DNA from 2 places in the Paenarthrobacter sp. UW852 genome. Region 1 is predicted to be linked to the other one. Evidence: predicted binding sites of a transcription regulator. Region 1 holds the regulator's gene; the other holds the start of a gene.
The links. Region 1 encodes LexA, which represses DNA repair genes until DNA is damaged. Its sites were predicted from a motif close to TCGAACANNTGTTCGA; they were not measured.

Region 1 (15,537 bases):
CATGGACCTCCTGGAGTCCCGCGGCGTCGTGGGCCCTTCAGAGGGTTCGAAGGCCCGCGATGTCCTGGTCAAACCCGACGACCTCGCCGCCGTCCTGGCAGCGATGAAGGGGCAGGAGTCACCGGCTGCGCCCGATGCCCACACTGCGGCGCTGAGCGACAACGCGAACTCGAACATCGCCGTCGGCGGTTATGCGGAAGACCTTGTCCAGGCGGACCTGGACAACCGGACGCAGGCCATTGAGTACTACGACGGTGCTGACGGTCCCGATGACGAAGAAGGCGGCGAAGACGCCTGGTCCCTCACGGGACGGTAACGCTCCGGGCGACGGTGCCGGAGACGGTAGCCTAGAGGGGTGACTACAGCCGAGGGTGATAACGCGACGTCCAGCAGCTCCGACATCTGGAACCTGCCCAACATCCTCACGATGCTCCGCATTGTCCTGGTGCCGTTCTTCGTCTGGTTCCTTGTGGCCGACAACGGCAACAACGGGATTTGGCGCTGGGCCGCGGTGGTTGCTTTCGCAGTCGCCATCTACACGGACAAGCTCGACGGCGACATCGCCAGGGCACGGGGCCTCATTACCAACTTCGGCAAGATTGCCGACCCCATAGCCGACAAGCTCCTCATCGGTTCCGCGCTGGTGCTGCTGTCCATACTGGGGGAGCTGCCCTGGTGGGTCACCATCCTGATCCTTGTCCGGGAATGGGGCATCACCGCCCTGCGATTCGTTGTGATCCGCTACGGAGTGATGCCGGCTTCCCGGGGCGGCAAACTCAAGACAGTCATCCAGACGGTGGCCATCTTCCTGTACGTCCTGCCGCTGAAGGCGATCGCGCCGTGGCTGGGAGACGTTGCTTTCTGGGTCATGATGGTGGCCCTGGCCATCACGCTGTGGACCGGCGTCGAATACGTTGTCCAGGCCATGCGGCTTCGGGCAGCCGGACGCCGCGCGTGAGTACTCACGCCTCAGGGTCCGGCGGCGCCCAAACCGCGACGGCGGCAGTTGCGGCGGCAATCGAACGGCACCTGACGGTGGCTACGGCCGAGTCGCTCACGGCCGGTTTGCTAGCTGCCACCCTCGCCAACACACCTGGAGCATCCGGGATGCTCCAGGGCGGCGTGGTGGCCTACCAGAATTCAGTCAAAGCAGATGTCCTTGGGGTCCCGGCCCACTTGCTTGCTGCTGTTGGGTCCGTCGACGGCGGTGTCGCCGAGGCAATGGCCGACGGCGCGCGGCGCGCCTGCGGGTCCGACGTCGGGATTTCCACCACCGGAGTAGCCGGACCGGAGCCCCATGACGGCAAAGCAGTGGGAACAGTCTTTATAGGTGTGGCAACGCCAACGTCGGTTTCCGCGTTCGAGTACCGGTTTTCCGGTGATCGGCAGGCCATCCGGGAGCAGGCCTGCGAGGCCGCAATGGTGCGTCTCCTTGCCGCGCTAAGTGACGTTGGTTACCGTTCGTAAAGTAGCCGGGAACAAAAACAGATTGCCAATAGTTGTGTCATTGTGTCGCTTCGGAAGAGCCGGGGCGCCTAGGATGTAGAAACCAACCCGGTCCGCCAGCCAGCGAACCGGATGAACGAGGGAGCAAGGCGATACAGATGGTAAAGCAGCCCGTATCCGTGAACGGCGTTGTCCGCTGGAAGGATGTGGGCTTGGCTGATCAGACACAGAGCGAACAGAAGGAGCGCAAAATGGTTGTACTACGCCACGAGATCGGTGATGTACTGCGCGATGTCCGCCAGCGTCAGGGCCGTACCCTCCGCGAGGTTTCGCACAGCGCCCGTGTCTCACTCGGTTACTTGAGTGAAGTTGAACGCGGCCAGAAGGAGGCTTCTTCCGAGCTCCTGTCCTCGATCTGCACAGCCCTGGATGTTCCGTTGTCCCACATGCTCCGCGAAGTCAGCGACCGCGTAGCCGTCGCTGAAGGCGTGTCCGTGCCGGACACCGTTCCGCAGGAATTTTCACAGCGTTACGGTCGCGACCTGGACCTCACGGACGACTTCCCGCAGGGAATGCTCTCCGGAGCCCGGTAACCGTTACACAGGAATGAAGGAAGGGCCCCCAGCCGTCGGCTGGGGGCCCTTCCTTGCTGTATTCGGTGCTTGTGGGCGCTTGGCTCCTTGATGGGGGAGCGCTGGCCCCGGCGCAACCTAGGCTGGGTCGTCCGGAGTGTTTTCCTTGAGAGTGACATCCCTCAATACGCCATCGCCGTAGATGGCGTTGAGTCGGCCCATGTAGTCCGCCAGCGTCTGGACGTCCTCCAGCGGCCACTCACCGAGCCGTTCCCGGAACACCTGCCGGCGCGCGTCCTGGACCTGGTGCATCTTCTCTTCGCCCTTCTCTGTCAGTCGGATGGACTGGGCGCGGCCGTCCTGCGGATCGGCTTCCTTGTATACGAGGCCAATGCTTTCCAGGAAGGCGATTTGGCGGCTGACAGAGGGCTTGCCCACCCCGATGCACGTAGCGAGCTCGGTGAGCCGGATGGGACCTTCCCTCCGTATGACGGTAAGGAGTCCGTAGGCAGCCGGCTCCATGTCCGGATGGACCTGTCGGGACAATTGGTGGGAGATCGAACGGGCGCGGCGCCAGAGCAGGCTCAGCTGGTGTTCCACCTGCTGGAGGGCGTCGTCCACGGCGTCGCCTGGCGGGACCGTGTCGGGTGCGCTCTGGAGAGGATTGCTCATGGCAACCATTCTAGAGTCCGGGGGCATGAGAGACTCTATCCGTGAGGGCAAGTGACTTTTGGCGATTGATGGACGACGAATTCGGGGCAGGCTACTCCCGGGTTCTGGCCAACTCCCTGGTGCTTGCCGGCGTTGGTGGACGCACTGCGGTGGAGGCCCTGGCGGCCGGGTACCAGCCCCGCGAAGTGTGGTTGGCCATGTGCGAAGTCCAGGACGTCCCCCTCGAACGCAGGTTGGGCAGGGACATCAAACCAGCCTCAAGCTAAGTGCGTTGAGGTCTCTGCAGCGTGACACGCCGACCCGTTGTTCGAATATCTGTTCGGATGGGGATATGCTCCTGGAAGAGGAAAATTGATCCTGAAGACGCATTCCACGGCATCCAGCGGTCCCGTTTATCCACATAGCAGGGGTCGGCTTGTAAAAATGTCCGGGCACCGTAATAGCGTCGGTCATGACAGGAAAGCGGCCCTTCGGGCCACTCCACAGCGAGAAAGCATCAGAGGTGTGAACCATGGCGGCAGCCCCGGATCGTGAGAAGGCGCTCGAAGCAGCGCTTGCCCAGATCGACAAGCAGTTCGGCAAAGGCTCTATCATGCGCCTGGGTGATGACACCCGTGCGCCCATCGAGGTCATTCCTACCGGGTCCATTGCCTTGGACGTAGCCCTCGGCATTGGCGGACTGCCGCGCGGGCGTGTCGTGGAGATCTATGGCCCGGAATCCTCGGGTAAGACCACCGTTGCCCTCCACGCCGTAGCCAACGCGCAGCGCGCCGGCGGTATTGCGGCCTTCATCGACGCCGAGCACGCGCTCGACCCCGACTACGCAGCAAAGCTGGGCGTCGACACCGACGCGCTCCTGGTCTCGCAGCCGGACACCGGCGAGCAGGCCCTGGAAATCATGGACATGCTGGTGGGTTCCGGCTCGCTGGACATCATCGTCATCGACTCCGTTGCAGCTTTGGTTCCGCGCGCCGAAATTGAAGGCGAAATGGGTGACTCCCACGTTGGCCTCCAGGCGCGCCTCATGAGCCAGGCCTTGCGTAAGATCACTGGCCGCTTGAGCCAGACCAAGACCACCGCCATTTTCATCAACCAGTTGCGTGAAAAGATCGGTGTCTTCTTCGGCTCCCCGGAAACCACCACCGGTGGTAAGGCGCTGAAGTTCTACGCCTCTGTGCGCATCGATGTCCGGCGCATCCAAACCCTGAAGGAAGGTGCGGATTCCGTGGGTAACCGCACCAAGGCAAAGATCGTCAAGAACAAGATGGCTCCGCCGTTCAAGATCGCCGAGTTCGACATCATCTACGGCCAGGGCATTTCCCGCGAGGGCGGGATCATCGACATGGGTGTCGAGCACGGCATCATCAAGAAGTCCGGCTCATGGTTCACCTATGACGGTGACCAGCTTGGCCAGGGCATGGAGAACTCGCGTCGATTCCTGCGCGACAACCCTGAGCTGGCTCAGGAGCTGGAGCGCCTGATCAAGGAAAAGCTCGGCGTAGGTGTCAAGCCGGAGGAAGACTCGCCGAAGCTGAAGGCCGTTGACGGCTAGGAAAGGTCCGGACCCGGACTCTTCAGTTGCGGCTGATCCTGAACCAGATCCCGAGTCCGTGGCGCGTGCCATCGTCCTGAGGCAATTGACGATGGCGCCGCGGAGCCGGTTGCAGCTATCCAGGAAACTGGCCGAGCGGAATGTCCCCGAGGACGTGGCCGAGGCTGTCCTGGACCGGTTCGAAGAGGTTCAGCTGATCGACGACGCCGAGTTTGCCAGGATGTGGGTCCGCAGCCGGTCGCAAAGCAAGAAGCTCGCCAAGGGCGCACTTCGCCGCGAACTTTCAGACAAAGGCATTGAGCTGGAAGACGCAGAAGAGGCGCTCTCCCAGCTCAGCGATCAGGACGAGGAACTGGCAGCGCGTGAGCTCGTTCAACGCAAGCTGCGGCCTGGCATTGACCTGGCTGATCGCGCGGAGCGGGACAAGTACACACGTCGTCTTGCCTCGATGCTGGCACGCAAGGGATACGCGCCTTCCTTGGCCTTCAGGATCGTAGGTGAGGTGCTGGCAGAAGCCGGTACCCTTGAGTAGTGAGTTTGACCATTCCTTCCCTAACAGCTTCCGCCAATCCTTCGGCCGCGCCCCGGACTTACCAGGTCCGGACCTTTGGCTGCCAGATGAATGTCCACGATTCCGAGCGGATGGCCGGACTCCTCGAGGACGCGGGCTACGTACCGGCTGACGGTGACATCGCCGACGTCGTGGTTTTCAACACCTGCGCTGTTCGGGAAAATGCCGATAACAAGCTCTACGGCAACCTCGGCCAGCTGCGGCAGGTCAAGGAAGCGCACCCAGGAATGCAGATTGCTGTTGGTGGCTGCCTGGCCCAGAAGGACCGCGAAACCATCGTGAAGAAGGCGCCATGGGTGGACGCCGTTTTCGGCACCCACAACGTTGGCGCCCTTCCGGCCCTCCTCAACCGTGCTCGTCACAACAACGAGGCACAGCTTGAGATCCTCGAATCGCTGGATGTGTTCCCGTCAACGCTCCCCACCAAGAGGGACTCGGTGTACTCCGGCTGGGTGTCCATTTCTGTCGGATGCAACAACACCTGTACGTTCTGCATCGTTCCCTCGCTGAGGGGCAAGGAAAAGGACCGCCGTCCCGGAGAGATCCTCGCCGAGATCCAGGCGCTGGTGGACGACGGCGCAGTCGAAGTGACGTTGCTTGGGCAGAATGTGAACTCGTACGGGGTGGAGTTCGGCGACCGGCAGGCGTTCTCCAAACTGCTCAGGGCCTGCGGTGACATTGAAGGGCTGGAGCGCGTCCGTTTCACTAGCCCCCATCCGGCTGCATTCACCGACGACGTCATTGAGGCAATGGCTGAGACACCTAACGTCATGCCGCAGCTGCACATGCCGCTGCAATCCGGCTCGGACAAGATTCTTAAGGACATGCGCCGCTCCTACCGTTCCAGCAAATTCCTCGGAATCCTGGACAAGGTCAGGGAGCGCATCCCGAACGCCGCGATCACCACCGACATCATCGTTGGCTTCCCCGGCGAAACGGAAGAAGACTTCCAGGCGACGCTGGATGTCGTGGAAAAGTCACGCTTTTCGTCCGCGTTCACCTTCCAGTACTCCAAGCGCCCCGGCACACCTGCTGCCGATTTGCCGGACCAGCTCCCCAAGGCGGTTGTCCAGGAACGGTTCGAACGCCTCACCGCCCTTCAGGACCGTATTGCGGCAGAAGAGAACGCAAGCCAACTCGGCCGTCAGGTCGAAATCCTGGTGACGGCGCAGTCCGGTCGCAAAGCTGAGGAAACGCATCGTTTGTCTGGTCGTTCCAAGGATCAGCGGCTGGTCCACTTCTCTGTCCCAGCAGGTGCTGAAACCCCGCGTCCCGGTGATTTCGTCACAGTGACCATCACCGAAGCCGCAGCATTCCACCTTGTGGCGGATCCTGCCACCACGGAGGACTACGTGCTGCGCAGGTCCCGTGCGGGGGATGCCTGGGACAGGGCACAGGCAGATTCCTGCGGCGTTCCCGCACCCGGGGCAGCTCCCGGCAAGGGCGGCGTATCGCTGGGCATGCCGTCGCTGCCCGTGCGCCGCTCCTAGCGCCGGGCAACGCGACGTGTCCACCTCCGGCCCTGAACCGCAGCCTCCCGTCATCGCCGTCGTTGGCCCCACCGGCTCCGGCAAATCGGATCTCGGGGTCAATCTTGCGTTGGCCTTGGGCGGTGAAGTGATCAACGCAGATGCCCTGCAGTTCTATCGTGGCATGGACATAGGCACGGCCAAGATCACCGTGGAAGAACGCAAAGGCGTTCCCCATCACCTTCTTGACACCATGGATGTCACCGAGGAGGCCAGTGTCGCGGACTTCCAGGCGGAGTGTCGCGCCGCCATCCAGGAGATCCATTCCCGTGGCAAGCGTGCCATCCTCGTGGGAGGTTCCGGGCTCTACGTCCGGGCGGCGCTGGACGTACTGGAATTCCCGGGGACCGATCCATCGGTTCGGAAGGAACTCGAGCAGGAGTGCGAAGCACGAGGGTTGGCGCCGCTGCGGACCAGGCTGGAAGAAGTCGATCCCGTGTCTGCAGCGCGGTTAGGGGATGCCCGCCGCGTGATCCGGGCACTTGAGGTCCACCGGATAACGGGCCGTCCTTTCAGCTCCTTCATGCCTCAGCGTGAGTATTTCCAGCCCGCTGTACAAATTGGCCTGTCGGTGGACCGTGAGGTCCTCCGGGAACGGCTCGCCCAAAGGGTGCATCGGATGGTTGCAGCCGGACTGCAGGAAGAAGTGGAGCGCCTCGATGCCGCCGGTTTGAGGAACGGCAAGACTGCCTCCCGGGCCTTGGGATACGCCCAATTCCTCAAAGTGCTCGACGGCGAGGCTGACGTCCCCGCTGCCGCTGAGGAGACCATCGTTGCTACGCGGCAGTTCGCCCGGCGTCAGTTGACGTGGTTCCGGGCGGATCCGCGGATCACGTGGTTCGACTGGCAAGACCCCGAGCTAGTGGCCAAGGCAGCAGCTGCGGCCTGACGAATTTCGGACCGGTGAGCCGTGGCAGGTAGCCTAGTGCCATGGACGAAACCGCTTCCCTTTCCGCCGAGCAGCCCGCTGCTGCCGGCGCTTCCGTAACCGCTGCCAGCCTGTCCGGGCTGGCGTTTTCCAAGGGCCACGGAACAGGTAACGACTTCGTCCTTATTGCGGACCCAGGCGACGCCCACGAGATCACCCCGGAGCAGGTCGCCCAGCTATGCGACCGGCACCTCGGCGTTGGGGGAGATGGCCTGATCCGTGCGGTGCCCTCGAGGTTCCTTCCCGAAGGCCGCGCCCTGCTTGAACAGGACCCTGCCGCCGAGTGGTTCATGGACTACCGCAACGGTGACGGTTCCCTGTCGGAGATGTGCGGCAACGGCGTTCGGGTCTTCGTCCATTTCCTCATAGCCGAAAAGCTGGTGGAACTGGGCCCGGGCGAGACTTTGACCATTGGCACCCGTGGCGGCGTCAAGAAGATCGTGCGCACCGCCACGGGTTATGCCGTGGACATGGGGCCTTGGGAATTCATTTTCCCCAAGGAAGCCACCAGCAAAGCCATGGATGCCCTGGTCAGCGCGGACGGCCTCGAAGTCGCCCGGCCGGGCCTCTCAGTCAGTATGGGAAACCCCCACACGGTGGTCGCACTGGCGGAGCTCAGCGAGCTGACGGCGACCCAGCTGTTCAAGCCTCCTGTCGTGGATCCCAAACCTGCCAACGGAACCAACGTCGAATTCGTCGTTCCCGCCGAACCGCTGGTTGAAGACGGTGTGGGAACCATCACCATGCGTGTCCACGAACGTGGCGTGGGGGAGACGCAGTCATGCGGCACGGGCGCCTGCGCCGCAGCGGTGGCGATCCGTCACTGGGCCGGCAGCACGGCCCCGAACGACTGGCACGTCAAGGTACCGGGCGGCGTCGTGGGTGTGAAGTTCTTCCCGGGTGCCGGCGGCCGTGAGCACGTTGAGCTCAGCGGTCCCGCCGTGATCGTAGCTACTGGGACGCTTTCCTGACCCTGATGATCCTGAAGGACTTGGACGTGCTTTCGCGGGACACCGTGAAGGTGCTGTCCAGTTCATCGGCAAGCCAGCGTTGGAGCGAGTCCGACCCCAGGTTTTTCTGGACCACCAACCAGGCGTTGCCACCCGGTGCCAGGCGCGGGAGCCACGTCAAGAGCAGCGTGTGAAGTTCCGCCTTGCCGATCCGGATGGGCGGGTTCGACCAAATCGTGTCGAACTCCAGGTCGGGATCCACTTGGTCTGGCAGGCTGGCCTTCACGTTGTCCAGGCCAAGCGCCGCAGCATTCTCGTTGGTCAGCGTCACGCATCGCTCATTGACGTCCACGGCGTAAACCCGTGCATGGGGAGCCTTCAATCCGAGGGTCAAGGCTATGGGACCCCATCCGCAACCGACATCCAGCAGGTTGCCCTGCGGTGCCGGGGGCGGAACTTCCGAGAAGAGGATCGCCGTGCCCTTGTCCACACCGTCGGGGCTGAAGATACCCGAGGAGGTCTGCAGGTGGCGGGTAGCGCCGGCGAGCTCCACCGTGAGTGGTTTGCGGGTGAAGGGTCCAGCTGGCTGGGCAGTGAAATAGTGTGCAGACTCCATAATTTGCCAGATTAGTGGGCCGACGGCGACATGGGAAACTGCCCCATCCCGCTGATGGATTGACAGTGGCTGCTAAAGTGGAAGTCATGTTCTTGATCTTTGAGTAGTCTGCCGAAACCCGGCACCGCCCGCGATGCAGGCCCGCTTGGCCCCGAGCCAAACGCACGGCCTTTCCGCCCGGCAGGTCCCACCTGGCAAAGTCAGCCACTGCATGGCGTAGCTGACTGACACTGAAGAAGATCACACCATCCAGTGCCCTGGCGTAACCGTTGACGACGGTTGGCAGGAAGAACGGATGTAAATTTCCTTGGTTGCCCCGGACCTCCGCGCGAACCCTATTTCGTTTGAATCGCAGCGGCCTTCCCTGCCCTGGAGGCACGGCCGCACAGCCCACAGGAGGCCCCTTTGGCCCAAGCCCGTCAGCCCAGCGCGAATAGCGCCCCATCAAACAGCAAACAGCACTATTCTGGAATAGCCGAACAGTCTAAGGAGACCATGACCACCCAGAAGCACTCCGGATCCGATTCCGACGCCCAGGACATGAGTCCTGAACAAATCCAGGCCGTCATCGACCGGATTCTTTCCAAGGATGTACCTGCGCAGGCATCCAACGACAACGATGCCAACAGCGTGTTCGGCAAGGCGCAGGCGATCTCGACGCTGGACCAGGAACACAGCATTTACGACGGCGACCAGGAAGATCTGGCTGAACGCCGGGCCCTGCGTCGCACGGCCGGGCTTTCCACGGAACTCGAAGACGTCACCGAGGTCGAATACCGGCAGTTGCGCCTTGAGCGCGTCGTCCTTGCCGGCCTGTGGACCGAGGGAACGCTCGCAGACGCAGAGAATTCGCTGCGCGAGCTGGCTGCTTTGGCCGAGACCGCCGGCTCGGAGGTTCTGGATGGTTTGGTCCAGCGCCGTACCAAGCCGGACCCCGGGACATTCCTGGGATCAGGTAAGGCCCAGGAGCTGAAGGACATCGTGGCAGCCACGGGTGCCGACACCGTGGTGGTCGACACCGAACTGGCACCCTCGCAGCGACGCGGACTCGAAGACATCGTCAAGGTCAAGGTGGTGGACCGCACCACACTGATCCTGGACATCTTCGCCCAGCACGCCAAGAGCCGCGAAGGCAAGGCCCAGGTTGAGTTGGCCCAGCTCGAATACCTCCTCCCGCGTCTTCGTGGTTGGGGCGATTCCATGTCCCGCCAGGCAGGTGGCCAGGTGGGTGGTGCCGGAGCAGGCATGGGTTCACGTGGTCCTGGTGAAACCAAGATCGAACTGGACCGCCGTCGAATCCGCACGCGCATGGCCAAGCTGCGGCGTGAAATCGCCGCGATGAAGCCGGCGCGCGAGACCAAACGTGCCAACCGCCGTCGTAATGCCGTTCCGTCCGTCGCTATTGCCGGGTACACCAACGCAGGCAAGTCCTCGCTGCTGAACCGACTGACCGACGCCGGTGTCCTGGTGGAGAACGCTTTGTTCGCCACCTTGGATCCCACAGTCCGCAAGGCCCAGACCCCGGACGGCATCGGATACACCCTTGCCGATACCGTGGGGTTTGTCCGTTCGCTGCCCACCCAGCTGATCGAAGCCTTCAGGTCCACGCTGGAGGAAGTGGCGGATGCGGACTTGATCCTGCATGTCGTCGACGCTTCGCACCCGGATCCCGAGGGACAGATCGCCGCAGTGCGGTCCGTGTTCACGGAAGTCGATGCCCGGAAGGTCCCGGAAATCATTGTCCTGAACAAGGTCGATGTCGCCGATCCCTTCGTCGTTGAGCGACTGAAGCAAAAGGAGCCCCGCCATGCGGTGGTTTCAACGCGCACGGGCCAGGGCATCGCGGAACTGCTGGAGGATATCAGCCGGTCCATTCCACGGCCGGGGGTACGCCTTGAGCTGTTGATTCCCTACGACCGCGGAGACATGATCAGCAAGCTGCACAGCTCCGACTCGGAAATCCTGAGCCTTGACCACGAGGAATCCGGGACGCGCGTGGTTGTCATGGTCCGCGAAGGACTGGCAGCCGAACTGGAGTCATTCGTCAGCAATGGTTGAGAAGGTGGCGGCGGACGCCGTCGAGTCGGTGGGCGAACAGGCCACCCTCGAATTGTTGGACCGGGCTGTTGCCGGCATGGGCGGACAAAGCCGTGCCGGTCAGCACGAGATGGCCAAACACGTTGCCCGGGCAATCGAGACCGGGGAGCATCTGCTGGTCCAGGCGGGGACCGGAACAGGTAAGTCGTTGGCGTACCTGATTCCGTTGATCGCACATTCGATGGACAGCAATAAACCAACTCTCGTGTCCACCGCCACCTTGGCACTGCAGACCCAGATTGTCGGCCGCGACCTTCCGCGGCTGTTGGAGAGCATTAATCCCGCCCTTGAACGCCCCGTCAACGTGGCATTGGTGAAGGGCCGGGCAAACTATGTCTGCCGGCAGAAACTCGAGGGCGGCTTCCCCAGCGAGGAGCCCTCCGAAGGGCAACTGTTCTCCCTGGGTGAGGACACCAGTGTTCCGCACTTCGCTGCCTCCATGGGCGGGCCGCAGTCGCAGCTCGGCAAGGAAGTGGTCCGGCTTCGCGAGTGGGCCGAGAAGACATCCACCGGTGATCGCGACGAACTCATGCCCGGAGTCACCGACCGTGCGTGGCGGCAGGTTTCGGTCACGTCCATGGAGTGTCTCGGCGCGCAGAAATGCCCGTTGGCTGAGGAATGCTTCAGCGAACTCGCGCGGTCCCGCGCGGCTGAGGCCGATGTCGTCGTCACCAATCACGCGATGCTGGCCGTGAGTGCCTTTGAGGGATTGGCCGTGCTCCCCGAGTACGACGTCGTGGTCGTTGACGAAGCCCACGAACTGCAGGACCGAGTCACCGGAGCCGTATCCGGCCAGCTGTCCGTCGCCATGGTCCATGCCGCAGCGTCCAGTGCGCGCAAGCACACGGCCATCACGGTGGATGCCCTCAACGCTGCGGCCGACCGGTTGGATATGGCCATCGCAGGCGTGCCCAACGGCTTGTTGCCCAACGGTCTTAACGACGAACAGCTCGACTGCCTTGACCAGTTGCGGGACGCCACACGCGCGGCCCTCTCGGATTCGAAGACGGACTCTTCAAACGCGGTCGACGGCGGTCGGCAACTGGCGCGCTCACGGCTCATGCTCATCCTGGAATTGTGCGAACGCCTGCTCGCCGCCAAGGAGAACAGGGAAGTGGTGTGGTTCTCGCGAAACAGCAACTTCGACCCCCAGCAGGGCTACTCTCAGCCTGATGAAACAGCACCCGCCCTCATTAACATTGCGCCGCTGAGCGTCGCAGGCCGTTTGCGTGAAGGCCTTTTTGCCGGCCACACGGTGGTCCTCACCTCCGCCACGCTGGCCATAGGCGCGGCTTTTGAACCGGCAGCCGGTGGCTTGGGCCTGATCGGTGACGGCGCCCCGAGCTGGACGGGCATCGATGTGGGGTCGCCTTTCGACTACCCCAAGCAGGGTGTGCTCTATGTGGCCAAGCACCTGCCCAAGCCTGGTCGGGGTACATCGCCGGAAGCCCTTGACGAGTTGGAAGACCTGATCAGGGCCTCGGGTGGGGGAGCGCTCTGCCTGTTCTCCTCACGGCGGGCGGCCGAGGAGGCGGCCGATGCCATGCGGCTCCGCCTTGACGTCGACATCCTTTGCCAGGGTGAGTCCACCATGGCTGCGCTGGTCAAGCAGTTCGCGGACGAGCCGGACACCTGCCTGTTCGGCACCATGTCCCTGTGGCAGGGGGTGGACGTTCCTGGCGGCTCCTGCCGACTGGTGGTCATAGACCGAATTCCCTTCCCACGTCCGGACGACCCCCTGATGACCGCCCGTTCACGGGCGGTCGCGCAGTCCGGCGGAAACGGATTCATGGCCGTGTCGGCCACCCACGCGGCCATCCGGTTGGCCCAGGGAGCTGGACGCCTGATCCGATCAACCGGTGACAAGGGTGTGGTGGCCGTACTGGACTCCAGACTCTCCACAGAACGCTACGGCGGGTTCCTTCGGGCTGCCCTGCCGCCATTCTGGGCCACAACCGACCGCAAAGTAGTCCGAGGTGTCCTGGAGCGGCTGGGGTCGGCAAAGGCCTCCTAGGGGCTCCTCAGGACCCGAGTGAGGGCTAGAGGGAGCGCAGCACAGAGACGACTTTGCCCATGATGGTGGCTTGGTCGCCAAGGATGGGCTCGTACTGGGTGTTCTGGGGGAGCAGCCACGTATGTCCGTCGCGCTGCCGGAAGGTTTTCACGGTTGCTTCGTCGTCCAGGAGTGCGGCGACGATGTCTCCGTTGATGGCGTCGTTCTGGCGTCGCACCACTACCCAGTCCCCGTCGCAGATGGCCGCGTCAATCATGGAATCTCCGGCGACCTTGAGCATGAACAGCTCGCCATGCCCTACGAGTTGCCGCGGGAGGGGGAGTACGTCCTCCACGGTCTGGTCGGCCAGGATGGGACCACCGGCGGCGATGCGGCCCACCAGCGGAACCATCGCTGTATCGCTGGCGCTGGCCAGTTCCGTCACAGCGAGTCCGCCCGTGCTGCGAAGCGCCGTGGGTGCTTCGACGCCGGGGATAGGACCGCCGTCCAGGGTCAAGGGCATCAGGACTTCCATGGCCCGGGGACGCTTCGGATCGCGGCGGAGGTACCCGAGCTTTTCCAATTGGGACAGCTGGTGGGTGACGCTGGAGAGGCTGGCAAGGCCGACAGTGTCACCGATCTCACGCATGCTGGGCGGGTATCCGTTGTCATTCACGGACCTCTGGATGGTCTCCAGGATCTTCTTCTGACGGACGGTCAGGCTCTTGGGGCTCTTTTGAGGCTGTTGGCTCCGCAGGGGTACCGCGCCGCCCGTGGCTTTCGCTGCCATGTTCGCCAATGCCTTTCCGTTCCGTCCCCGGTGTGTGTCCGGGGATGTCGGGCCCGCAAAAATGTCAGACCCTCCTGTTCCACTGAAACAGTGCTGTTTCTTCACTCAAACGTAGGGCAGCCACCGGCGTTTATCAAACATTTGTTCTAGCGAGTCTCGACAGCGTTCGTTGATAAGTGCTAAAAATGTCATAGCAAGGTTCGAATATGTGTTCTATAAACCTGACGCTTAGCCCCGATGTTCGAAGAAAGTGTTCGAACAAGCAAGGGCCGGCACAGGAGAACACCAAGAATTGGCAGCCAGGCGCCGGGCATCCGGCTCATTGGCAATAGCTCAGAAGGGCTCAGCTCATGTCCGCAATCACTACGTTCGCTGATTTCCGCACCACCCAGGCTCCCGCTCGCCTGCGCCTGACCCGTCGGGGGCGGATTGTGTTCTTCGGCATCCCCGCTATGTTGCTGGTGGCTGCGCTGCTGAGCCTTGCCGGTTTCATCACCGCACCCGCAAAGGCCTCCGACTCGCAATCTCAGCTTCGACCACCAGTCGCCGTTACAGTCACTGTCCAGCCGGGCCAGTCCCTGTGGGGTATTGCAGGCGCGGCAGCTCCTGAGCGGGATCCCAGGGATGTCATCACGGAAATCATCCAGCTCAATGACCTTCGTGGCGGCCGCATCCAGCCCGGTCAGCAGCTCTTCGTGCCCGCCAACTAAGTGCCGGACCCTGTGCGAAACGGGAGTGGCCCGGCGTCACAGTTAGTTGGCGGTCGCAGCGGCCCCTTAAACTGACTGGGTGAGTGAGCAGCTTGAGCGACTTGACCGACTTCCCCTCCGGACCAACCTGCGTGGACTGAGCCCCTACGGCGCACCGCAGCTTGATGTCCCCATTTTGCTGAACGTCAACGAGAACACCCATGGCGTCCCGGCCGATGTGCAGGCCGCCATTACGGAGGCTGTCGCCGCTGCTGCCACTGGTTTGAACCGCTACCCCGACCGCGAGTTCACTGAGCTCCGCGAATCGCTGGCCGAGTACTTGGGTCATGGTCTTTCCCGTGACAACATCTGGGCGGCCAATGGATCGAACGAGGTCCTCCAGCAGATACTCCAGGCATTTGGTGGTCCTGGTCGCAAGGCGTTGGGTTTTCCTCCCACGTATTCCATGTACCCGCTTCTCGCCAGCGGCACGGACACGGAATATGTCCGGGGAGTCCGGGCCGACGACTACGGACTGGACGCGCAATCGGCCGCTGACCAGGTCCGGGAGACCGGCGCCAACATCGTTTTCCTGTGTTCTCCCAACAACCCCACCGGGACGGGGCTCGAGCTGGACGTCGTTGAGGCGGTCTACGAAGCCGGCGAAGCGAGCCAGGCGATCGTAATCGTTGACGAGGCCTACCACGAGTTTGCGCACGACAACACGCCCAGCGCCCTGACTCTGCTGCCAGGACGGGAACGGCTGATCGTCTCGCGCACCATGAGCAAGGCTTTTGCCTTGGCCGGCGCCCGGCTGGGTTACATGGCCGCTGCCCCGGAGGTTACGGACGCGATCAGGCTGGTCCGGCTTCCGTACCACCTCTCGGCGATTACCCAGGCAACCGCCCTCGCTGCGCTGAGCCACAGGGAAGCGCTGATGGCCGATGTCGAGGACATCAAAGTCCAGCGCGACCGCATTGTCACAGAGTTGCTGCGGATGGGGCTCAAGCCTGCCGCATCGGACTCCAATTATGTTTTCTTCGGCGGTCTGGAGGACCCGCACGCCGTATGGCAGGGGTTGCTCGATGCAGGAGTGCTGATCCGCGACGTCGGGATCCCGGGCCACTTGCGG
Region 2 (15,537 bases), on a different contig from region 1:
ATCAGAGCCGAAGTCGAATGGCAGCGCGTCCTGCATGGGTGCGGCGATGGTGCTCATGGCGGTTCTCCTCGGAATCCTGTGGGGCACGGCGTTGCACTGCAGGCCGTCCTTCGTCGATGACTCCTCCGTGACAGCTCCGCTGTCACCACCACTGGCTGCACCTGAGAATCGAAGATGAAGAAGAACAACAAGAAGGTTCCAACCCCGCGCCGGCAAAGCGCGGATGATCCGCAGCATCGGCACAACCCCTCCACGCACCCTGGGATAGGCTTTCGGCGGAGTTCAAAATTCAACAAAGGGAGAGATTCGTGGCGGGAAGCGCGGTCTATGGCAAGGGCTACCACGCAGGCAAGCAGGATGCCCGTACAGAGGACCTGATCGCCGCGGGGGTCTTGGCGGCTGCAGGTCTGGTCATTGCAGGTGGCGTCAAGGTTTACCGGAAAGTCAAAGAGGCCCACGCAACCCGGCTGGAACAGCGGCTGAAGGACATCGACGACGGAGGTAACTCCGAAGATTCCGGCCAGCAGTAAACCACGGACACAAAAAATAGACCCCACCGCCGGAGCACGCGCTCTGACGGTGGGGTCTTCTTCAGGCGAACGTCCTGTCCGCAGCGAAGTGCTCGTGCACGGCCTCGCGGGCGGCGGGGTATTCGTCGTAGGGATCCGGGTAAGCAGCATCGAACCGGGCAGCGGTGGTGATGCCCTGGAATCGGAGCAATTCCAGGAGATCCGGCAGGTCCTGTGCACGGCCGGAGAACTCCGCGGTGTCCGCGGCGATGATCTTGGCGCGGGTCAGCGTGGAGACACTGGCCACCTGAAGTCTGATGCACTCGTACGCTGTGTCGTCGTCGATCCAGCGCGCCTGGTATATCGAAGCCACGAGCTCAGCGTCGTCACCGTCCATCACGTTGTCGTTGTTGATCCAGTCGCGCTCCAGGTTCATTTCGTCGGCCACCTCATGGATTGCCGCCATGACCTCTGGCGCGAAATCGCCGGTGACGCTGTCGATGTCGACGGTGAATGCCCGGTCCGCAGCACGGATGCCGTACTTCATGAGCGCGAAGCCGCCGATCGCACGGATCTGCACCGGGGCGTTCAGCCCCAGGCGCTTCAGCTTTCCGTCGAGCACCTCGAGCGCCCGCTCCAGCTGGGCCAGGCTGCACTTGTGGTCGTCGTTGCTCATCGTGCTGCTCCTTCTGGTCGGGAAGGAGCGGGTGTCTCCTTCGAGTCCAGATCCGGATCGGCTGTGCCGATCTGACGAGCCGCCAGGAAAGAGACGAGCCCGGCACCAGGGGCTCTCCCCCGTGCCGGGCTCTTTTCAGGCTCAGTGCATGCGTTCGATGCGCGTGGATCCGGACCCGTCCTGCAGGCCGGTGGCGCAGTCGTACCAGAAGCCGTTGGGCAGGCGGACCAGCGTGTGCGCCTCACGTCCCGGCCAGTTGCCGGCAGCTGCGATCGCGGGTACCGCCCGGCGGTCCATCACGCTGCTCACCCCCAGCTCCTCCACGAGCTGCGGGTCGCGGACGTACTTCGTGGTGGAGCCATTGCGGGGATCGCACGGGACCTGCTTCATCCAGGCGGGGTGGTCGAGGACCCTCTTGACGAGGACCTTGTCGCCGACCTGGAGTTCGTCCAGCTCAGAGGGTGCTGTAGGGATGGGCATGTGGTTCTCCTGGTTCGTAGTCTGTAAGTGCAGCAGCTCAGCCGCGGCCGATGGAGGAGCACTGTGAGTGCGCACCGGCATGCAGTGCCACGGCGTTGTCAGCCGCCGTGCGGTACTCGGGGATCCGCTGGGGCTCCGGCTCGCCCTTGGGGAACCAGGGCATGGCGTAGCCGTCGGTGACCTGCTGTCGCGCGGCGTCGTTGTGGGCCGGTGTGATGACGTAGGCGAGAGAACGGCCATAACGGTCAGTTCTGTCTGCCCCGGGGTCGAACTCGATGGTCACTGGCATGCCCTGCGGCAGGATGCCGCCAAGATGATCAGTGGCGGCCCTAGCGCCGCACTCGGGCTCGGCATCCTTGTGATAGTTCATTTCGGGCGCGTCGATGCCCAGGAGCCTGACTGTGTGCTCGGGGATCCCGAGATGCTTGTCGGTCGCCTCGAGCAGGCCGGCCACCGGCAGCACGGCGACGGTGTCGCCGTCGATGACACGGATGACTTTGGTCTCCACGCTCGCCGGTTTGCCAGAGGACACCTGTCCCGGGTCCTGGGCTGCCGCAGTGCTGGTGGACGGCGTACCCGGGACGCCGGGGGCCTTCGGCAGGTCCTCGCAGCCGGTCAGCGTGACGATACAGAGCACGGCGGCGATGAGGCCGGCGAAGACAGATCCGGAGGGGGTGCGCTTCATGGTGGGGTTCCTTGCTGGAGTAGTCGTCGGTCGCTCTGGCCGGGGTGGCAGGCGTGCTTCTCCACGGGCACGCCCGAGCCAGCTGTGCTGGCTGTTCCGGAAAGAGAAAGACAGGACCCCCGGCCCTGAGCGATGCGCTCGGTGCCGGGGGTCCTGTGAGAGAGATCAGTTGCCTGCCGCGACGGATCCGGAGTCGATGGGTTCGACGATGAAGACGCCGTCGGGCTCGCCCGTGAGTTCAGCAGCGAGCCGGCTCAGTGACTGGGCGTGGTCGAGCCTGTTACCGGCCCAGACGCGCCGGCCAGCGTCGAAGTGCTCGGCGGCTTTCCTGGTCTCCTGTTCGGCACCGAGCGAGGCGATGTGTGCGAGCTTGCGGCGCACGTCCGGGCTGAGCTCGCGGATCAATGCGCTGCGTCCCTTGTGCGTCATGCCGAGCAGCATGCCGTTGCTGATGGGTCCGGTGTACATGGCGGTTTCCTTGCTGGTCAGGGTTGTTCCGGTCCGCGGGCGACGAGCACGAGGCGCGAGCCGCGGACGAGGTGGGCCTCACCGCCGACGGTGAGGATGTGGACAGTGCTGCCCACCGAGGGCCGCACCTGCTCGACGACGGCTGTGCCGCCATCCAGATCAGGGTTCAGGTCGCGCAGCGCGACCCGGTCGCCCCGGCGTAGCATCCGGGCGCTCTTGCCGCCGAGGATGCGGTGGCGCTCGGTCGAGCGCAACAGAGCCTCCTGGACCGCAGGACCGCCGTCTTTGACGATGTCGAGGAAGGCGGGGGTGATGGTGTCGGTCATGGCAGTGCCCTCCTGGCTGGTGCAGCTGATGGATCGCGCGGGTCTGTACGACCCTGGGTCTGTGGTGCTCACGGGGATCGAACCCGTGACCTCTCGTGCGTCGCCCTGCAACGGGCCTGTAGCCTGGGTCTGCCCGACCAGGGATTGATGCGGAATCGAACCGCGGGCAGTCAGAACGCCGAGTGCTCTGCCGCTGAGCTAGAGCGCCGTGGGCCGGTTCCGGGAAGGAGCCGGCGAGGGGTTGTGAGGAAAGGGACGAGGAGCCGTTCGCCACTCACTTCCAGGTCGGTGCCCGCAGGGAGCCCGGAGCCGTGCAGCCGTCGCACGGCCTGGCCGCTGGCGCGAGGTGGTGCTCGACGAGATGGGACAGGAACCGGACTCCGACCTCGACGTCCGTCGTGAACGACTCGTCATCGGCCGTGCCGACGATCTGCGCGGAGGCGACCGTCGAGTCGATGTCCAGGTCGATGACCAGCTGCAGGGCGAGGCCCGGCGCGGGGCCGATCAGCTCGACGAGCACCTGGTAGTCCGGCTCGCACGAGTGCGAGACCCAGCCGACGTGGCGCTCGAGCTCGTGGGCGTCGTCGGCGGCGTTCAGCTCCTGGCAGACCGCGGCGACGGCGGACAGGAAGCCGGTGAGGGTGTGGTCGTGGTTGCGGTGATGACGGTGCTGCACGGAGGTCGACATGGCCCCTCCTCGGTCGATGGGCGGTGATTAGCGGATCGCGGAGTAGCCGCACTCCGGGCAGGTGTGGGTGCAGGCGCAACCGCTCCGGCCGGCCCGTTCGCGGGCCGTGGCGGGGGCGTCGGACTCCATCGGCGCGCCATCGTTGGGGCAGCTGAGACCAGACATGGCGGACCTCCAGTGAAGTGTGGCAGGACGGGGACGTTGTCCTTCGTCGTCAGATCCGGATCGGCTGTGCCGATCCCCTCCACGCCCGGCCAGGAACGAAACCTGAACGAAAAGACAGCGCCCCGCCACGCCGCTGCTGCCGGGAGGGCAGGGCAGGGCGCGCGGGGCGCTGGTGGGGCCGGACCCATGGAGGGATCGAACCGCTCTGCACGGAAGCTCTCAGCGCCGGATCCCGACGGCGGCCTTGCACCGCTTGGTGAGGACCAGGAACTGGAAGAAGGCGACGGCAACCGACTCACCGAGGAAGTAGTGCACTTCTTCGATCGTCATCCCACTGGGGTCGAAGTCGATGATCTGGGGATATGCCTCGGCGAGGATCCGCGCCGCCCCGGGAAGCCCGGCAGCCGGCTGGACCTCGGCGGCGGGCTCGAGCTGCTGGACCAGGCTCATTCCGGGTCCTCCAGGTCCATCCGCCCGGTGACGGTGCGGAAGCGCTCCACGGGGCGGGTGCCGCCGTGATCGGCGACTAAGACCTGGCTGGCGTGAAGGCGCAGCTTCTGGATGACGGCAGTGACGACGTCGTCGACCATGGCCTCGACATCCGGTCCGGGGTGGTCGGTGATCACCGAGCCGACGACGGCGGTGAGCCCTGCGTGCAGGGCCTGGTCGTGATCGGTGGCCTCGACGTTCGCGTCGGCGACGATCTGCATGGCGGAACTCCTTCTCTTGGCTGATGACGTTGGGGGCAGGGCAGGGCGGCGGCCAGCGAAAGCAGATCCCCGTCCGAGCAGCGCGAGGCTCCTCGGACGGGGACTGTCGGCGTGCGTGACCCGCCTATTCGGTTGTTATTCAGTTGTGGGTTGTGCTTGGTGCGGGCCGCGCTTCTCAGGAGAAGGGCAGCTCCTCGCTGTGGACGGCGCTGGCGACGGCCGGCTGCGGTGCGGCAGCGGCTGCGACGGGAGCCGGAGCCGGCTGGGTCTGCAGGGCCTGGTTCTGCGCCTCGGCGGCAGCGACGCGCTCGTTCACGCGGGCCTGGGTCACCGAGCGGGGCTCGAGGAACGTGATGTCCTCGACGACTGCCTTGAGCTCGAAGACCTCGACGCCGTTCTTGGTGTAGCGGTCCTGGCGCAGCTTGAGGTTCACGGCCACGAGGTCACCCTTGTGGATGCTCGCGAACGGGCCGATGCCGTTGGTGGTCGCGCGCACGAAAGCCTCGACCGGCACAGCGTCAGCGCCGCGGTTGCCCTGGCTGTCGGTGTAGTTGTGGTCGGCCATCAGGGTGAACGCGACCTTCTTGGAGCCGTCCTGGTTGTTGAAGACGACCGGGTCCTTGGTCAGGCGGCCGATGACGGTGGCGGAGTTGCGGGGGTTCGACATGAGTGTTTCTCCTCGTTGTGCACGAAACGCGCGGGCAGTGTCCCTGCTCCGCGCGCGATGGTGAGTTGAAGTGTTCGGTTGTCTCTCAGACCCCCATCCGGATCAGCTGTGCTGATCAGACGATGATCTTTCGAATGAAGACTCGGATCAGCTGTGCTGATCGAGCGCTCCTCAGTGCTCCTTCCGGATCAACTGCGTTGATCCCAGATGCCCTTGCATCACGGGTCCCGCATCAGCTGCGCTGATCGAACCCGGTACGCCCGGCCCCAGGCCAGCCCGGTGCTGCCCCCAGATCCCAGAGTTCAGCCTCGATCTGATCGGCCGCGGCCACGTCTCCGCTCTCGCAGGCCCGCCGGTAGTCCTCCTCCAGGTACGCGATCTGCCCGTCCCGGTTCGGGAACCGTCGCCGGAACAGCAACCAGCCCAGCCACGCGAGGCAGATCATGAAGGCAAGAGTGGCGATGAGGACTCCGGCGCTCTCGATGATGTTGTCCATGGCGTTTCTCCTGTCTGCTTCAGATTCGCAACCGCCGGCGGACCAGGTCCACGAGCGTCGGGTCGGGTGTATGCCCCTGGGCCTGCTGCAGCTGCAGCCAGGCGAGGATGTTCTGCGTGTCCTGGGCCTCGAGCTGGCGGCGCGCGACCTCCAGCCGTTCCTCGCCGAGGGCGAGCATCCGTCCCTGGAGCTGTTCGATCTTCTCGAGGTGGCCGGTGCTCAGCTTCAGGATGCTCAGCGCATGGGTGTCCGCGGCCATCAGAGCGTCACCTCGACTTCGTGGGCGGTAGAGGCGAACGGGCCGACGGTCACGGAGCGCATGATGTGCACGAGCCCCGCCTCCTGCAGGCGCTCGGCCAGGCCAGCGTGTTCCGACCAGTCCTTGATGAACACTCGCCCCTGGCCGGCTACGAGGCCATATGCCTCGAGGTTCACCGAGATGCGCTCGGGGGCCTCCTCGGTCAGGAGTACGAGGCTGCGCTGGGCGTCGGCGTGCTGAAGGGTGCCCGTGAGCTCGATGACGCCGAAGTCGACGGCGACGCTGTGCTTGATGAGGGGCGGTGCGATGGTCTGGTCCATTGTTCTTCTCGCTTTCGATGCCTGCACGGGCAGGTGAATGGTTGTTGACCCCGGGCCGCCGTGGCTTCGTTGCCGGGCTGCGGCAGGGACGGTGTGTCCGGCGCTTCTCGCGACGGCCCTGGGGCTGTTCGTGGTGCGGCGGTGGGCCGCATGAAGTCTTGACCCAGCCCGCAGGAGGCCAGGGGCCGGAAGGGGTCTCTTTAGATTCCCCGGCGGGCCCAGTCGTAGACCTCGGCGGGACCGCGACGGGACCTCGCGGGGCCCTGGCCCTGCCCCTGGATGAGACGAAGGGTCGGGCGGGCGGTAGGTACAGGAATGGGAACGAGTGAGCTGTCTGCCTCCTCGGCCTGCGGCTGCTGTGCCGCCGCCTTGTCTGTATGTCTGCGCCGGAGCGCAGCCTCGGCCTCGGCGTAGAGCCAGATAAGCCCGAGCACAAAGACGGCGAGGAGCACAATGAGGGCCCAGCTCTGCAGTGGTGTCAGGGGCATGAGCGGGACGCTCCTTCACTGGTCGATGGTTCAGTCGATGAGTCCCCCGGCGCAGCTGCGCTGCGTCGCTGCATCCCTGCCCCGGGTCAGGAGGCCCGGCGGGTAACGGTGTGCCCACAGGCGAGGTACGCGATGTCGTAGAGCGGGGCCGGGCCCCAGGCGGCCTTCCAGTCCGCGGGCAGCGGCAGCGGCTCCGTCATGCGCAGGACGACGTCCTGCGGCATGCCAGGGATGCCGCCCTCGACGTCGGGCACCGGATCGTCCCCGGGGGTGCAGCCGCCGCACCACTCCTGTTCGGGCAGGAGCGCAGCGGCGGCCTGCAGTTGGATCTGCTGTGCGATGGCGTCCGACGGCGGTGCGTCGTCGATGACGTCATGGAGGGGGCGGGCGATCGTCATGATGGAGTCCTTCAGTCTGTGTGCGGTCAGTGGGATGAGCGGGATGGCAGCCACCCACGCCAGGGCCGCCGGCTCAGCCCACGGCGAGCTGCGTGGCCCGCGACCAGCTGCCCATCCGGAACCGGATGGTGGCTGCCGGCGGGACATGGGTCCGGCAGATGCCGTCGGTGCCGCCGGTGCGCCAGGCCTCGTAGGCGAGCACGGCGACGGAGCCGGTCTTGATCCAGCACTCGCGCAGGGCGTCGAGGATCATCTCCTCGGTCCACTTCGTGGTCGCGCCCTGGAAGTGCAGCGGCTGCTCGGTGGTGTTCAGGCCCGCTCTCTCCAGGGCTGCATTCCAGGAGCCGAACCGGCGCTCCAGCAGCGGCGCGGATGGTTCGTCGTCGTGTCTGCGGCGGATGTAGTCGTTGCGCGGGAGGCTGTCCCGGTCCGCGGCGCAGCGCAGGAGCGCGTCGACCATCTGCTGTTCGGTGTAGGTCTGGACAGGCCCTTGGAAGGCTCGGGTCGGCTCTGCGGGGTCGAATGCCGTGCAGGCGTAGCCGTTTCCGGCCAGCGCGTGGGAAATTGTGTGCTCCGAGATCCAGTGATCGTCCGTGTGCGGATCAGGGTTCTCGCACTGCACGCCGCCGCTCTCGTGGTGCTGGCACGCCAGGTGCTCCTGCACCTGGCGGGTCCGCGATCTGGCAGCGCGGCATCAGGTCCGTCGGCACAGTCGTCCGGGTCATTGGCAGTCCCTCTCTCGGGTCGGCGTCGTCCGGGCGCGGCATGCCGTCCCGACCCGGCCCACCCAGGGACCGGGTGACGCGCTCGGGACGCGTCGAGCACCCGTCCGGATCAACTCCGTTGATCCCTCCCAGCCCAGCTGCCCCCTGGCGATACCAGGCATCGCCAGGGCCTGGCGCAGAACTTCTGTCAGCCGTCGTTTGTGTCACTCTTCGCGCATCATCCGATAGATCATTCGATTGGCCTATCGTATAAGATGTACTGGAAGACCAGTCGGATGCGGGCTCTGTGCCATCCGGCGCAGACATCGACCCGACAGGAGAGACCATGGCGATGAAGATTCCGATGACGAGGAAGGCGGCCTTGTCCGCCGCCGCACTGGCGGTGCTGGGCAGCCTGCTCGCCGGATGCTCCGCCGGCTCAGAGACGGCGCAGCCGTCTCCGAGCCCGAGCACCAGCGCGGCGAAGGTGACCAGCGAGGACCTCGGCAAGGCGCTGGACCGGCTCGTCTTCCAGGGCACCGGGGCCAAGAGCATCGACGGCGGCGCGTGCCTGGTCCGCGCCGTCCAGGACAAGAAGCTCTCGGACGCCGCGCAGGCCTACATCGTGGGCAAGGGCAGCGACGACATCGCCGCGGTGGCAAATGGCCTGGGCGAGGTCAGCGCGATGGACGCCGCGATCATGCTCTCCCCCGAGCTGCGCGACAAGTTCGACGCTTGCGTCGACGCGGTGATCCCGCCGACCCCGGCTCCGGGTGCCACGACCAGCAAGGACGGCAAGGATCAGGTCTACGTGCCGCCGAAGCAGGGACAGGAGCTCCCCCAGGCCCGGCAGCCGGATCTCACGCCAAAGTTCCCGGTGCCGCAGGGCACGAGCATCAACTCCTCCTCGCAGCTGACCGCGGGGCTCGTTTCGACGTTCTCCTCCTATGCGCTGAACGAGGATCAGAAGAAGACCTACGCAGCCTCGGGCGCTTGCCTGGCGGGCGTCGTCTTCCAGGCAGGGTTCTCGCAGGAGACGCTGCGCTTCCTCGCCGGCGGCGCACCAATAGGGACCGGATCGATCTCGGACTTCCTGCCGAAGGACGAGGACAAGAAGATCTGGAAGTCGAAGGACTTCACCTCGGCACTCGTGGACTGCACGGCCAGCGCAAAGGTCTGAGGCTCATCCATCGCGGGTTTTTGTCCTGCCGTTGATTGGCTTCTACCGATCAAAAAGAAGAACCGGTGCATACTCGCACCGGTTCTTCTTTTCCTGTTCACAAGGCTGCTGAAGTCATAGCAAGCCCCAGATGGCAACATTCCAGAGCGGAGTCTGCGTCACAGCAATTCGATGGCGACGTCGGCACTAGAGCCGTTTTGACTGCGCATTGCCGAGGTGCGCGCGCACCACGGCAATGTCCGTCGTCGGGTCGCGCCGGATCCGCTTCGACTTGACGATGAACGCGGACTTCTCGATCACAACGAGCTTCAATCCATGTTCGGGGATAAGAAGGCGCTTGCGTTCGTCGTAGAGGCGACGTTGCTCGCCGCGACCGACACCAGAGACGGTCTGCCGCCGATCGAAGAACGGCGACGGCTTCGAATGCTGCTCCTCCTGGAACTCGACGACGAGCTTGAGATCGGACCAAAAGCCGTCCACCGGTAGCTTGGTGCCGAGGGGTCGCAAAGGGGACGGGTCGCCGCGGAGCCAATCGAACGTCGCTTGGCGACAGCTGCTCATGCCGAGCACGCCATCGCAGAGGTCAAGCACGTAGTGCTCATCGGACGCAGTGCGGTCGACCATGCCGTGATTCTTGCAGAGTTCAGCCGAGAGGCCCATGCTTCATAGGTTCAAGAACAATGTTTGGTCCGCTCTGAGAGCTTAGGATCTCGGAACCAGGCTGATTCGGTCAGTGCCGGCGGCGGCCTGATACGGCCCGGTGCCAGTATTCCGCTTCTGCACTTGTCAGAATCTCGTAGATCTCCTCGACCACAAACTTCCCCAAATATGGGCGTTCCTCGGCGCTCAAAGTTCCCAGAGACACCACTGCAGCCGCCAACAGTGCGTCGTCCTCAATCGAAGGCTCCACCCATTCCCGCACGCCATCGTCGGCGAGGTCCTCCCAGACATATGGCGAGGTTGCTATGGCCTCCCTGACCGCGGCGAGTCGCACCCTTACGTCTCCGCTGCGGGACCGCGTGTAGAGACGGATCTGGTATTCATCCGAGGCCGGGGGCACAAGGGGTGCCCCGCCGGCGACCGAATGCTGCGCAGCAATGACCTGGTAGCGGGCTCGGGCAGGGTGTCGGTCATGGAGGTCCTGGCGTATTTCCCTGATGCGGTGCCCGGGGCGCAATGTTGCAGTTCCAGGGGTGCGGTTGTCCCGCCTATTCGCGTTGTGTGGTGCCATGACCTGTCCCGACAAGCGGCCAATAGGTGTCCCCCTCCCTCATGATAGGCCCCGTTCGGACGGAGCTTGAAGGGCACCGAATCGAGGCGGCTCGGCCCGCCGGAACGAGCTTGATCGTCCCTGCGGTTTTCCACATACGCCAGGACTCCTCTACCGGCAGTCGGCAACCGATGCTGCACTGGAGGCATGCTCAGCTACGAAGACATCATTCTGCTCGGCGAGGAACGGGTCCAGGTCATCCAGGAACACGAAGAGGGCCGTTGCTGGTGTGGCCAGACCTGGCAATGACCAACCTTGACGGGCGCTGTCTTGGTTGTATGGCTGGTGCTTCCTGATGCCGGACTGCTTGCTTCAGGCCGGACCAGGACCTTGCTGGGAAGGGGCCAGGTGAAACCAGCTGGGTATCCGGGCGGAGGAGCATACTGAAGCGGTTACACCTCACGGTCCGGAACGCGAATGATGATCATTCGGGATCCTTCCGGGATTTTGGCCTTCGCCGCGGCCAGGGTGGTGTCATAATCGGGGCCTGTCGCGCTGACGCGCATCATTTCGTCCTGGGCATCTTCAATGGTCAATTCAACCTCCATAGCTCTGAGCATAGAGCCCTGCCCGGCCGTCCTCTGTCCGTTGGAGAAGAGAAAGTTGTCAAGTAACAGCATGCGCAGTGAGTAGCCTGCCTAAGCTGTGAAATGAGAGTCTCTGATCGGCGCGCCATCAAAGGTGTCGGACTACGGTCGGCAACTTGAATCGGACCGGAGTGAGACTGGGATTGCCGGTAAAGGATAGACTGCCCGAGTGCCCGATCATGATCAAGAAGGCCCGTTCGATCGGGCGCAGCCGCTCAATCCGTCACGTCTTCGGCAGCCCAAGGACAAGTCAGTCCAGTCTGAGCCCAGTGAAGTGCGCAACCCTGAGGCCGCCGGAGCCTGCGAGCAGGATATGAGCCAGGGCCCGACCCGCTGGCAGCGGATCAAGGAGCATCCGGCTTTCAAGACAGGTCTCGCCGTTGGCGCTCTTGCGGCTGCTGGCGCGGTCACGTTGTTGACACTGAGGTCGCCCGAAGCATTCAAGCAGGTCAGCGCGGCGGTCTGGGAGAAAATCCCTGAGTTCACGGAGGCGGCTTTCGAGGGCATCGGCGAGGAGGCCAGCAGAAAGTCTCCGACCGAGCATAATGTCAGCGGGCACCAGCGCGTGCAGCACTACGGTCCCGGCGGCACCGAGACAAAGTTCGTCCAGGTATCGCCTTACTCGCGTGGAGGTAGTACCTAACAGGCGCATGCGATACTGACCGTGTCGAAGATTGCGGTTGTGCTTGTCGTCAGCGGTTTATCTCATATCAGAAACGGCTTCGGCGGGACGTATTGGGACGGTAGGGCCTTTGGGTATGTTTGATTTCCTTGCGAAGAAGGAAAAAAGCTGGGACGAGATCGATGTCTACGAGGGTGAAACGCCCCCGTGCCCCAACTGTGGGACGCCCCTGGTGAAAAAGTTTGTTTACTCCGAGATGTACTGCCTTGAGTGTCGCTACGGTCTAGATGACGATGACGATGACGATGACGATGACGCCAGCGAGGCGCTGAGTGTTTACGATGCAGCTCAGATCTGGGCCTCACACGGTAAGGATGAGGATTACATGTTCGGGTATTCCTCGGAGGAACTCGAAGCCGCGCTTTAATGTGGCAGGTCGCTGCTCGAGTTTGCTGCCGGCGCGGGTGCTGTTGAGGTCCTGCGTTTCCCTTACCCCGCTATGCCACAGCGACCGGCAGCTCGTCCCAGTGGGTCGTGCAGCGCTTCGAGAGCATGGCGCGCTTCATCTCCCATGCCGGCGGGGTCTTCATGCCGCCCAGGCCCACACCCACAGCCTGCGCGCCGAGCTTTCTCGTGATCTCGTCAAGTACCTTCCCTACTCCCCGATCTTCGAATTCGGATTGGAACACAGGTAAGAACTGAACGCCGTCACCCGCGCGCAGTCCCGTGAGCACAACTCCCGCACGGGCGTAGCGGATACCGGCGGTCGGAAACAGATCAGGCAGGATCGCACTGGCAGCTTTCGTAAGCGCGATCGGGTCATCGGTCGGCATGGCCAGCGGAACAGCCCGGTGGGCTGAATGCGGGACGGTTCCTTCGTCGGCCCAGCCGGTCGAAGCCCACACCGAGAGCACGCCGGCGACGGACCCCTGGGCCCGAAGACGTGCTGAGACCCGCTGGGCGTAGATCGACAGAACCTGATGCATCTCGTCAGGGTCCGTAAGCTTGCGCGAAAAGCTCCTGGAATAGATCAGCTGGTCCTTGGCAGCCGGCGGCTGGGTCTCCAGCTCGATGCATTTTTGCCCGCGCAGCTCCAGGATGGTTCTTTCCATGACGACGGAGAACCGTTTACGGAGCCATTTGGCATCAGCGTCGCGCAGTTCTCTGGCCGTGTGGATGCCGAGCGCAGCCAGGCGCTTGCCGTTACGCCCGGCGACGCCCCAGAGGTCAGTCACATGGAGGGAGTCAAGGATCCGGTCAAGCTGCTCCTCCGAAAACCGCCGGAGATCGAGAACTCCATTGAAAGCGGGGTTTTTCTTGATGCCGAGAGCCGCTACCTTGGCGAGGGTCTTCGTGGGACCGATCGCGACGCGGACAGGAATGCCGGTCAGCTGGAGGACAGTCCGTCGGATCTCTTGTCCTCGTGATTCGAGTTCTTCAGGAGCGCCCCGCAGCTTCAGCCAGCTTTCGTCGATCGAATACACTTCCTGCCACGCACTGAAGCGGCCCAGAATGGTGGCAACCCGTGCACTCAGCGAGCCATAGAGCTCATAGTTCGATGACCTGGCTTCGACGCCCTTGGCCTGGCACCAGCCGCGGATCTTGAACCACGGCTTGCCCATGATGTCAGGATCGAGTTCCTTCACCAGCGGGCACGCGGCAACCACACAGCCGTCATTGTTCGAGAGGACAAGGGTCGGCCGGTCATGCAGCGTGGGGTCGAAGACACGCTCCGCGTTGGCGTAAAAGGAGACGCAGTCTACGAGAGCGATTTGATCGGGTGCTGGGGTGAGAGTCGTCATTGCCACGGCTGGAGACTATAGGCGGGGTCTGACACCACGTTTGATTTTCGCAGGAGACAGAATCCATGTGACCACGCCCCAGACTGACATCTCCGTGTGTTCGTGGAGAACGATGTCCGCATAGTCGAGGTTCTCTGCCACGAGAACGGTACGTCCCTGGACGACGTCCAGCCGCTTGACGGTGTATTCGCCGTCAACGACGGCGATCACGATCTTGCCCGGAACGGGATCGATCCCCCGGTCCACGAGCAGCAGGTCGCCGTCATTGATTCCGGCTCCGGTCATGGAATGGCCGGCTGCACGCCAGACGAATGTGCAGGTTGGGTCCCGGACCAGGTGCTGGACAAGATCAAGGTCCCCGGACCAATATCCCTCTGCAGGGCTGGGGAAGCCGCAGGCGACGGCTTCCGGCGCAAACGGGAGTATCAGCGGCTCGTCGAGCGCCAACGGTTCTGGCTGCGAGGCCTGCATGTCCACTTCCTTTTCGAACATATGTTCGATGGAATCGTACGCCCGGGCGGGAACGGCACGCAACGTGGAGCAAATGCCGGGCGGACCGGACTGGCCTGGGCTCTGGGACTGCAGGCAGGAATAAAGGCCCCGGTGCGCTTCATGCGCGTCGGGGCCTTCTCTTTTTCGCACGAACGGGAGGTGCGAACCAACGTTCAGCGGCCCCGGCCTTGGGGTCGAGGAACCGAGGCCGCCCGGGACACGCGATCAGGCGCTGACCGGGTGACGCAGACGACTCTACCTCTCTGCCCGACCTCTCCGCAAAGGTCTGTCACAAGTCATTGCGCAGTCATTCGTGACAGATAATTGAATGACGTTAGAATGGACTCGTACATCAGTCGAATATGACAGGAGAGGTGAGACATGACCGTCGTCGACGAGCCGAAGGCTGCGCCTCCCGCTGCGCGGGCTGCGACCAGGTCCGGTGGACCGAGCACCGACCCGAACGGCAGCGACCGCAGGGAGCGGGTCTTTACCCGCCTGTCCTCGGACGAGAAGCAGCGGGCGGAGTACTGGGCGCAGCGGCGCGGCTACCCCTCCGCCAACGAGTACTACGCCGAGGCGATCGCCGAGAAGATCCGGCGCGAGAATCTCGACTTCGACATCCCTGATCTGCTCACCGCACGCATCAACCAGGTCGTCGACGAGCTCAAGGCGCTTTCGACGAACAACGCCAACCTCGAGCGGGTCGTGACCATGGGCTTCGATTCCCTGCTCGGGCTGACCAGGGGCGACAACTATCTGCTGGACGAGGAGAACGGGGAGCTGACGTGAGCCAGGGGCTGAACGAGATCATGCCGTCCACCGACGAGCTGATGGACGTCGACACGTCCTTCCTCGATGCGTACCGGACCGGCGGGAGCGAGGGCCTGAAGCGGGCCCAGGAACGGGCACAGCCGGCGGAGCCGGAGCAGGACGCGCCGGAGAAGGATGAGGCCCCGCAGCAGAGCGCCGAGGACCTCGACCGGGACACCGGTGCTGGCCAGCGGGGAGGCTCGGGAGCGGGCAGCGCCACTCCCCCGGCCCAGAACGACGCCGTCGCCGTGGACACAGCAGCGACGCCGCAGGTGCACGACGACTCAGACGCCGAAGCGCACCCCGCGGCCCTCCCGGTGTCGCCGCCGGAAGATGCCAACCTCCTCCCGCCCGTCCCGCTCCAGCACACCGACCATCAGGAGGCCGTGCAGTCTGCGGCGGCCAGGGGCGGCTCCGGCGGAGGGGACGAGGGCAGCGAGTCGTTGCCACAGAGCGGCTTCCGGCTCGACGGCGTGAAGAGCCAGCCTGCCGTCCGGGCCCTGCCCGAGGCTATCGTCGGCGCGCTGCGGGAGCAGCTGCGCTCAGCGGCCGTCCGTGAGCTCGGTGTCGGCGACACGGCAGCCCGCGAGTTCGCCGAGCGGTTGAGCCAGGCAAGCCTGGTCACGGCCTTTCTGCTGGCCCAGCTCGACCTTGGACTGGCGACCGATGCTGCCACCCGGCGCGCGGCGCGGCTGTTCCGCTCCCGTGATCCGCTGCTGGGCAGCATCGCGG

Region 2: the regulator LexA is predicted to act here: its motif matches at 13,985-14,000, upstream of NEK97_RS17030 (LexA family transcriptional regulator).

The regions. Positions count from the first base shown of each region.
Region 1 covers NZ_JAMSGY010000012.1:45,993-61,529, reverse strand. The annotation lists gene NEK97_RS18035 (DNA translocase FtsK) at 1-316, shown strand, start outside; gene pgsA (CDP-diacylglycerol--glycerol-3-phosphate 3-phosphatidyltransferase) at 356-958, shown strand; gene NEK97_RS18025 (nicotinamide-nucleotide amidohydrolase family protein) at 955-1,467, shown strand; gene NEK97_RS18020 (helix-turn-helix domain-containing protein) at 1,605-2,039, shown strand; gene NEK97_RS18015 (MarR family winged helix-turn-helix transcriptional regulator) at 2,157-2,690, opposite strand; gene NEK97_RS18010 (DUF3046 domain-containing protein) at 2,759-2,956, shown strand; gene recA (recombinase RecA) at 3,202-4,242, shown strand; gene NEK97_RS18000 (regulatory protein RecX) at 4,301-4,774, shown strand; gene miaB (tRNA (N6-isopentenyl adenosine(37)-C2)-methylthiotransferase MiaB) at 4,774-6,303, shown strand; gene miaA (tRNA (adenosine(37)-N6)-dimethylallyltransferase MiaA) at 6,320-7,231, shown strand; gene dapF (diaminopimelate epimerase) at 7,273-8,241, shown strand; gene NEK97_RS17980 (class I SAM-dependent methyltransferase) at 8,222-8,836, opposite strand; gene hflX (GTPase HflX) at 9,332-10,894, shown strand; gene NEK97_RS17970 (ATP-dependent DNA helicase) at 10,887-12,947, shown strand; gene lexA (transcriptional repressor LexA) at 12,973-13,716, opposite strand; gene NEK97_RS17960 (LysM peptidoglycan-binding domain-containing protein) at 14,067-14,426, shown strand; gene NEK97_RS17955 (histidinol-phosphate transaminase) at 14,506-15,537, shown strand, end outside.
Region 2 covers NZ_JAMSGY010000011.1:434-15,970, reverse strand. The annotation lists gene NEK97_RS17165 (hypothetical protein) at 1-237, opposite strand, end outside; gene NEK97_RS17160 (hypothetical protein) at 309-530, shown strand; gene NEK97_RS17155 (hypothetical protein) at 592-1,185, opposite strand; gene NEK97_RS17150 (hypothetical protein) at 1,327-1,665, opposite strand; gene NEK97_RS17145 (thermonuclease family protein) at 1,703-2,350, opposite strand; gene NEK97_RS17140 (hypothetical protein) at 2,516-2,818, opposite strand; gene NEK97_RS17135 (hypothetical protein) at 2,836-3,144, opposite strand; tRNA gene NEK97_RS17130 (tRNA-OTHER) at 3,207-3,352, opposite strand; gene NEK97_RS17125 (hypothetical protein) at 3,419-3,832, opposite strand; gene NEK97_RS17120 (hypothetical protein) at 3,860-3,997, opposite strand; gene NEK97_RS17115 (hypothetical protein) at 4,217-4,447, opposite strand; gene NEK97_RS17110 (hypothetical protein) at 4,444-4,707, opposite strand; gene NEK97_RS17105 (single-stranded DNA-binding protein) at 4,883-5,374, opposite strand; gene NEK97_RS17100 (hypothetical protein) at 5,607-5,870, opposite strand; gene NEK97_RS17095 (hypothetical protein) at 5,890-6,129, opposite strand; gene NEK97_RS17090 (hypothetical protein) at 6,129-6,449, opposite strand; gene NEK97_RS17085 (hypothetical protein) at 6,650-6,937, opposite strand; gene NEK97_RS17080 (hypothetical protein) at 7,024-7,335, opposite strand; gene NEK97_RS17075 (homing endonuclease associated repeat-containing protein) at 7,409-7,957, opposite strand; gene NEK97_RS17070 (hypothetical protein) at 8,404-9,219, shown strand; gene NEK97_RS17065 (hypothetical protein) at 9,406-9,843, opposite strand; gene NEK97_RS17060 (hypothetical protein) at 9,950-10,450, opposite strand; gene NEK97_RS17055 (hypothetical protein) at 10,601-10,735, opposite strand; gene NEK97_RS17050 (hypothetical protein) at 10,882-11,037, opposite strand; gene NEK97_RS17045 (hypothetical protein) at 11,246-11,719, shown strand; gene NEK97_RS17040 (hypothetical protein) at 11,835-12,125, shown strand; gene NEK97_RS17035 (Y-family DNA polymerase) at 12,196-13,500, opposite strand; gene NEK97_RS17030 (LexA family transcriptional regulator) at 13,516-13,971, opposite strand; gene NEK97_RS17025 (hypothetical protein) at 14,374-14,784, shown strand; gene NEK97_RS17020 (hypothetical protein) at 14,781-15,537, shown strand, end outside.